DNA from 2 places in the Yersinia canariae genome. Region 1 is predicted to be linked to the other one. Evidence: predicted binding sites of a transcription regulator. Region 1 holds the regulator's gene; the other holds the start of a gene.

Region 1 (4,200 bases):
TTGATTCAGTGATAACAACGTATAACCGGATACGCCCCCCCATAGCAGGCAAAATGCCCCAAGCACCCAAAGTAGTGCGGCCCTGATAGTTATATTTTTTAAAAACTGCATGTTCGTTCCCCTTATATATCGGATAGTTACCGTTAGAGACGCAGGTGTTATTTGATGACCGAAAAGCAATAAAGGACGCTCCATACAGCTAACGACAACTCCTTTCCCGGCAGACTTTCATCTGACGGTTTTCCCTCTGGCACCGCAAATTGCAACTTTCTCGTTACACTGAGGTTATCGGCAATGAGGTTATAAGGTTGAGTCACTCACAAAAATTTAATATCGCATAAACTTGATATCGGCCTGCCGAGGTTTTCTGGCATTATATCGCCCTATACATGTGTTATATTATCGGGCAGAGCGCTTGGTAATTTTCACAACTATTTGAATTAAAAAGGTATTAAGTTATATGGCAACTGTAGGCATTTTCTTTGGCAGCGATACTGGCAATACCGAAAACATTGCCAAGATGATCCAAAAGCAACTGGGCAAAGATGTTGCTGAGGTTCACGACATTGCCAAGAGCAGCAAAGAAGATTTGGAAGGCTTCGATATTCTGCTGATCGGTATCCCAACTTGGTATTACGGTGAAGCCCAATGTGATTGGGATGATTTCTTCCCAACACTGGAAGAGATCGATTTCAACGGCAAATTGGTTGCATTGTTCGGTTGTGGTGATCAGGAAGACTATGCTGAGTATTTCTGTGATGCGATGGGAACCGTGCGCGATATCATCGAGCCGCGTGGCGCTGCAATCGTCGGCCACTGGCCAACTGCGGGTTATCACTTCGAAGCTTCCAAAGGCTTAGCGGATGATGATCACTTTATTGGTTTAGCCATTGATGAAGACAGGCAGCCAGAACTGACGAATGAACGTGTTGAAGCTTGGGTAAAACAGATCAGTGAAGAACTGAATTTGGCCGAAATCACCGGTTAATTTGTCATGTGCCCTAAATAATTCGAGTTGCAGGAAGGCAACCAATGCACTTGTAGCTTGAAGAATGGCAGGTATATCGGAAACGCGAGGTTGATGTTAAACATTGCCGCGCGTTTTCGTTACCCCCACGCCACTCGCCCTACTCTGTTAACCCGCCCACAGATCCGCATCTTCATTCGTGCAAAATGAAAATAAACCGCTACAAATTTGTAACGTTACGTCTGGCCGCCATATACTTAAATGATGCAACAATCCCATTCATCAATACATTGCATGATTAATCTGACAAAGTGTGCAATTATATCTTTGTTAACAACCACGGTTTTCATTTGGGGCTAGCAGTTCTATAATGAGACGCAATTGAGAATATTGCGCCACGGATGTCATAGGCTGAACAGCCTTAATTTGAATCGATAGTAACAGGACTGAATCCGCATGACTGACAACAACAAAGCCTTAAAAAACGCTGGCCTTAAAGTAACACTGCCCCGGCTTAAGATTCTGGAAGTGTTGCAAGATCCGGCGTGCCATCACGTCAGCGCGGAAGATCTTTATAAAAAGCTGATCGATATCGGTGAAGAAATTGGTTTGGCGACGGTTTACCGCGTCCTAAATCAGTTTGATGATGCCGGTATTGTTACCCGCCATAATTTCGAAGGCGGCAAATCAGTCTTTGAGCTGACGCAGCAACACCATCACGATCACCTAATTTGCCTGGATTGCGGCAAAGTGATTGAATTTAGTAATGAATCCATTGAATCGCTTCAACGTGAAATTGCTAAACAACATGGCATTAAGCTGACCAATCACAGTCTGTATTTGTACGGCCACTGTGAAACCGGCGATTGCCGCGAAAATGAGTCTGCGCACGATAAAAGATAATGTAGCTTTATCGCATTGATCTTATAAAGATTTTTAGCACTGAACAGTATTACGGTTTTCTTTAATTCAGATAACGGCGTGCTATTGTCTGATTAACTTAGACCCATCAGCAAAATGGCCACCTTTCCCAGTCAGCAACCTGAGATAAACTCGGTCGGGAGTCAGGTGGTCATTCTTATTTATCTCCGATTACTCCCCCATAAATTTAAAGCAAAAAAAACCCCGGACTTGCCGGGGGAAAACCATCAACTCAACTTCACTTAATATTGTTTACCGAAAAACCCGGCAAACAGGAGTTAACATCAGACACAGCACTTTGATAGCAATAATCAAACTTTAACGGACTCCGCACGGCTACTGCGCTTACCATCCGGGCTGGAGGAGCGAATCAACACATCACCACTGACTTTAGGTTGTACTTTGGCATCATACTTCTGCCATTGCTTACCGCCATCGGTGGAATATTCAATAATCAAACCCGGCAAAGAAATGTTAGCCTCCAATACCCCTGCGACAACACGTGCTCCCGGAACCGGTAAGCGGTAGGCCACACCGGCTTTATCCAGTTTTGCTAATTCACGTTGGCCCATAATGTTGGCAAAACGCTGCCAATCCGTACTCAACGCCTTGGTATCAACCATGTGCGTTTCACCGCCTTTGTACTCACGGCCAGCTTTATAATCTTGTTCCCAAGACGCACGATGCCAGGCACGCTCAGCCAGTGGTAATACACGAGGGAAAATCATGTATTCCATCTGTTCATCAGTGCGAACTGTTTCATTCCACGATTGCCCTGAAATGCCGTGCACGCCCGGCCAAGGTTTATCACTTTTAGCACTGAAGTGATTACCGTCGCGGTCGACCGAGGTTTCAGCATTTTGCGGCATATTATCGGGTGCGAAACTAAAGACCTTCGCTTCATCGTTAAAGCGAGTGGCCCAGTAGTAACCGCGTTCATTTGGGTTAACTTCATACGGCATATCGAAATAAACGTAGTCTGGATTGGACGCGACCACTTCATAACCTTTATTTGCCCAATCATTGATTGAGTCGGCACCGCCCCAGTAGAGGGTATCCCAGAAGTTAACGCCAACACGTTTGGTGGCAAAATCTTTCGCATCCTTGGCATCTTTAAGGCCATCTTGCCAGGCTTGCATTTTTTCAATGCCGTGAGCATTCACCAGCTTGCTAACTTCAATAGCAAAGTGGCTGGAAAGGTGCTCAACATCCTGAATTTTCCCTTGTTTGACCATATCCTGACAAACCTGAGATTTGGCCCACGGCTTATCTTCCACACTCTTATCAATAATGCCTTTACCCGGCTCAATCGGGCCCTTTTTGTCCTGGAAACCCGCGCCCAAACGGATGTTCTTCGCCTCATCACCACCGAAATGCCACGTGGTCAGCGGCATCCCCGCTTCTTTGTGCATCTGGGCCATTTCGCCAATCACTTTGTCGACAAAGCGTTTTGAAGAATCCAAACATGGGTTCAGATAACTTTTGCGTTCATAGAACTGAACAGAAGTTGTTTGGGAATCATCGGTCGGGTCAATCAGGCGGAATTCGTTAGCTTCTTTTTCTTTACCCTGCTTCATCAAATTGTTGTAACGGGCTTCCATCGACACCACAGCCGCACGAGCATGCGCGGGCATATCAATCTCAGGAATGACCTCAATTTGGCGGGCTTTGGCGTACTTCAGAATGTCGATGTAGTCATCACGGGTAAAGTGACCAGAACCCAGATTATTACTCTCAGGGCCAGATCCCAATTGTGGCAGTAAGCAGGTATTTTCAGTTAAATCGTGACAACGCTTGCTCCCCACATCCGTCAGTTCTGGCAGGCCGGGAATCTCAATACGCCAACCTTCATCATCACTAAGATGGAAATGGAATTTATTCAGCTTGTAAGCGGCCATCTGATCGAGCAAACGCAGCACCGCATCTTTCGTTTTGAAGTTACGCCCAACATCGAGGAAAACACCACGATATTCAAAGCGCGGCGCATCTTTGGCATCCAATGTCGCAATCTTCTTGCTGCCATCAGTCGGCACTAAAGAAAGAATTGATTGCAGGCCGTAAAACACACCTGTTGGGTCAAAACCAATGACTTGCGCGCCCTTTTCGCCGATTTTCAACTCATATGCACCAGAAACGGCTAAATCACCTTTAAAAGCAGACGGCTGAATTAACGTTTTAATCGGGAAACCTGTTGCACTTGACTTCAAGCCAAGTAATTCAAAACGCTGCTGCGCCGCCTCGGCTGCCGGCTTTGGTAAAGTGCTCAGGTCAAGCGCCACACCTTGACTCAAATCAGCATCTTGCTTGTGAAC
Region 2 (4,200 bases), 660 kb from region 1:
AGCGGGTGTGCTCATCGAGCTGACAGATTTCTGCACTGGCACGCACACTGTAGTAATAGTCATTGTGCGTGCGGGGGATCAATTTTGGCGTACCGGTACTGCCACCAGAAAGCTGGAAAAAGGCCACTTCATCGGCAGCTGACGGGTGAAATTCGTCAGTTTCCTTCTCTAATTCATCCAATCCATCGCCATACAGCAAAGTCTCCAGCGACTGGGCATAATCCGTATTTCCCGCCATGATCAAGAACTCCAGCATCGGCACTTTTTGCTGGAGCTGGGCGCAATAGTCCCCTTCGACAAACAGGTTATGACCGGCATGTGCAATCAGCAAACGCGGTTGGATCTGTTCAATATAAGCATTTAATTCCAACCGATTATGGCTGAACAATGCATTGACCGGCGCCACACCGATTTTCAACAGCGCGAAGTAAACCAGATAGAATTCAGCACAATTGGGCAATTGAACCAATGCCGTATCACCACAGCGCAAGCCCAAATGAGTTAAGTGCGCAGCCAACCGCTGTGCCGCCTGCTCAAACTGCGCATAACTTATGTGGCGCTCACCACAAATGATGGCCGTCGCCGCCGGCCGTATCTGGCATTGGCGTGACAAAATCTCAGTCATCGGCTGAGCAGTCCAATACCCTTTCTCGCGATAGCGGCGAGCAAACTCCTCCGGCCAACGGGTAAATTCAATACTCATAGCAGCGCTCCTGGTGGGGTGATGGCAATAGCATTGAGCATGGTGCCCAGCTTAGCTTCAGTTTCTCTCCATTCCGACGCGGGTTGCGACGCCGCAACAATGCCCGCCCCCGCAAATAACCGGACTTGTGTGGGATGTACAGTGGCGCAACGGATAATCACCGCCCATTCACCATTGCCCTGCTCATCACACCAACCCACAATTCCGCTGAATAAGCCCCGCTCAAAAGGCTCAAGTTGTCGAATTAATTGGCGGGCTTTTTGCGTCGGTAATCCACACAATGCCGGGGTGGGATGTAACAGATTAGCCAGTTCCAAGACTCGCATTTGCGGGTTTTCCAGCTCACCACTGATGGCAGAAGATAGGTGCCACAATGCAGCGGTGTTAATCAATGAAGGCTGTGAGGGAATATTCAACTGGGTGCAATAAGGTGTAAGTAGGCGGCGGATTTCATCGATAACCAGTCGATGTTCATATTGGTCTTTCTCTGAGTCCAATAATGCCTGGCTGATATCCAGATCATCTTGCGGGTCGATTTGGCGTTTCGCGGATCCTGCCAGCGGATTGGTGTAAACCCCGCCGCGATGCTTACGAACCAATAATTCAGGGCTGGCACCCAGCAATACGCCGCCATCCGCAAGGGGGACTCGGAAATGATGGGCGGTGCTGTTTTGGATCAGTAAATGATTCATCACCTGATCACTATCAACCGGGGTCTCAGTATCAATTTCCAGAATACGAGAAAGAACAACTTTATGGATTGCCCCGCGCTGACACGCGGCAACGGCCTCGGCAACAATATGTTTGAACTCATTTTCATCCGGCAGGCTACGTATGGCGCGGGTCGTCACGGGCTGGCGATCCTCAACACGCGCGGCATCCACCAGGTGTTGCCGGTCACAAATCTGATAACTTTCGGGAATAAATAAGCACGACGCCTGACTGGCATCAAAAGGTATTGCCCCGACGATGATAGGCTGTTGTTGCCCGGCATCACGTGCCCGCTGAAGCGCAGTTTGCAGGGCAGATTGCAGTGAATGGTTATGGCCAGCACGGCCTTGTGCTGCTTGATTAATTCGTTCGAAGATACCCTGAGTTTTGATACTCTGGTGTCTTGAAGTAAATAAAAATGTCGAGGATACGGCTGAAAACGGCGAATTAACGGGCATTTCTTCAGAGCTGCCATGTTCTTCAGAGTTGCGGTATCGCACAAAGACCTCCACTGCGATGTAAATAGTAATGATAATTACTATCATTCCTTTTTGTGCGTGATAAATTACGACTAACCATTCGCATTGTCAATCAATGTAAAGATATTATTGATAAAGCTTACTTATATATCCCCGCCGATATGGGGTCTTAAAATAGAAAGAGAAAATGCCGTTATGTCCTTTTATATCAGTAACTTTCAACATAAAGCATCGCGTTTAATATTGATGAGTCTGGGAATTTTTGGCCTCATTTTCAGCTTGTCTGGTTGTAAACCCGCAGAAGAAACCACCGGTGAGCAAGCTCCATCATCCAGCAGCGAAAACACAACCGCATGGACTCGCACAGTAGAAACGGCGAAAGGCCCGGTAACATTGACACATCAACCAATGCGGATCGTGTCCACAAGTATCACCATCACCGGGACTTTGCTGGCTATAAATGCTCCTGTGATTGCCAGTGGGGCGACGGTGCCTGATACCACAGTCGCTGACCATCAAGGTTTCTTTACACAATGGTCAGATGTTGCACAGGCCAAAAAACTGGTGCCGATGTATCACACCGAACCCAATGCCGAAGCCGTCGCGGGCATGAATCCGGATGTCATTATTATTTCTGCCACCGGCGGGGATTCAGCATTGAAGTTGTATGACCAACTGTCAGCTATCGCACCGACATTAGTAATCAATTATGATGATAAAAGTTGGCAAGAGTTAGCTGTCGTACTGGGGAAAGCGACCGGACATGAAGCCGATGCTCAGCAAGTTATTGAGAAATTCGCCAATCGGCTCAATGAGGTAAAGCAGAACATTACGCTGCCACCGCAACCTGTTTCGGCGTTTGTCTATCAAGCTGCGGGTAGCACGGCCAATTTGTGGACAGAAAATTCGGCGCAGGGGAAATTGTTGCAGGAATTAGGCTTCACACTGGCGGAAATCCCTGATGCAGTGAAGGGCAATACCAGTATGGGGCACCGCAAGGATATCATCCAACTGGGTGGGGAGAAGCTGGCGGAGGGCCTGAATGGCGAGACTATCTTGCTCTTTTCCGGAGACCAGCCGGCAATTGACGCACTGAAAAGTAATAAGTTTTTAGCTCATATTCCCGCAATTGAACACGAACGAGTTTATGCCGCTGGCTATGATACATTCCGGTTGGATTATTATAGTGCGAGTAATTTGTTGGCACGGATTGAGGGGATGTTTAAGACAACACCTTAATAATTGTACTTTTTTACAGTGTCGGCGCTGGTTTCTATTGATAATCGTTTGGTTATCACCTTAATTTTATCGTCTCAACCAAACTGGGGCGATAAGTAAGGGCATCCGCGAAGTGGGCAAGTGATACATGCAAAGTGCGAGATTGCATAAGGGGCCATGCTTATGGCCCCCCTTTGTCGATGAGTTCATCGGCAGCTATGTTAACCCGGCAGTTTAACAACCGCCCGTGTCACTTAATCAACTGAAAGCTGAGCCTATCTAATCCACCATTTCCTCAGCTTTATGACTCTCATTACCCTCATCAGAAACCTCATCGCCCATCGTCGCACGACGCAATGTCCCACCACAGACGGCAATAACACCGCCTACCGCCGCGGCGGCCATGCCGAAGGTCAAGGCACTGAGCGCTGGGGCCATGACTCTCGCCAATACACCTAATCCCAATGCGCCGAATGATTCACCGGCAACAAACTGCACATTCCACAGACTGTTGACCCGCCCTAATAGAGCATCCGGTGTATGGGTTTGCACCAAAGTATATTGCAACAACCCACTGATAGACCCCAAATAGCCGTATAGCAACAAACCGGGCAGCGCCAGATAGAAATTATGCGTTAGTCCTAATGTCCCAATAGCTAAAAAAGCAGCAATTGAACTGTACATCAGCACCATTCCGGGCCGCCGAACCTGATTAACCCAGCCACTGGTAAAAGCGCCAATTGTCGCCCCGAGCGGCACCACGGAATACATCAAACCAATCTGTGACGCCCCCACGTGATAAGTGCTCTCCGCCAAGGCCGGGAACAAAATACGAATAGCCCCAATCATGCTGACTAATGTCCCCAACAGCACCACGGAACCCACGACTTTATGCTGCAATACGAATGAAATCCCCGTCGCTAACGCGCGTAAAGGGTGTTCGTGCTGGCTTATCGTCGGTTTCATTGAGGGCAAACTCAACAGCGGTAGCAATGTTAACATCGTCCCCACCGCAGCAATGCCATAGTTCCAACCGACCCCACCATAGACAATGACCAGGCCGCCAATCGCCGGGGAAATCACTGAACC

What was found. The regulator Fur, encoded in region 1, represses iron uptake genes when iron is present. The targets are predictions, from matches to a motif close to ATAATAATGAGAACNACTATCAA.
Positions count from the first base shown of each region.
Region 2: a site for Fur is predicted at 1,937-1,959, ahead of F0T03_RS18165 (isochorismate synthase). Genes of this name have one in related genera too.

Region 1 covers NZ_CP043727.1:3,293,345-3,297,544, forward strand. The annotation lists gene F0T03_RS15245 (methyl-accepting chemotaxis protein) at 1-111, opposite strand, end outside; gene fldA (flavodoxin FldA) at 461-988, shown strand; gene fur (ferric iron uptake transcriptional regulator) at 1,424-1,870, shown strand; gene F0T03_RS15260 (beta-N-acetylhexosaminidase) at 2,200-4,200, opposite strand, start outside.
Region 2 covers NZ_CP043727.1:3,948,446-3,952,645, forward strand. The annotation lists gene F0T03_RS18160 ((2,3-dihydroxybenzoyl)adenylate synthase) at 1-703, opposite strand, end outside; gene F0T03_RS18165 (isochorismate synthase) at 700-1,872, opposite strand; gene fepB (Fe2+-enterobactin ABC transporter substrate-binding protein) at 2,089-3,132, shown strand; gene entS (enterobactin transporter EntS) at 3,391-4,200, opposite strand, start outside.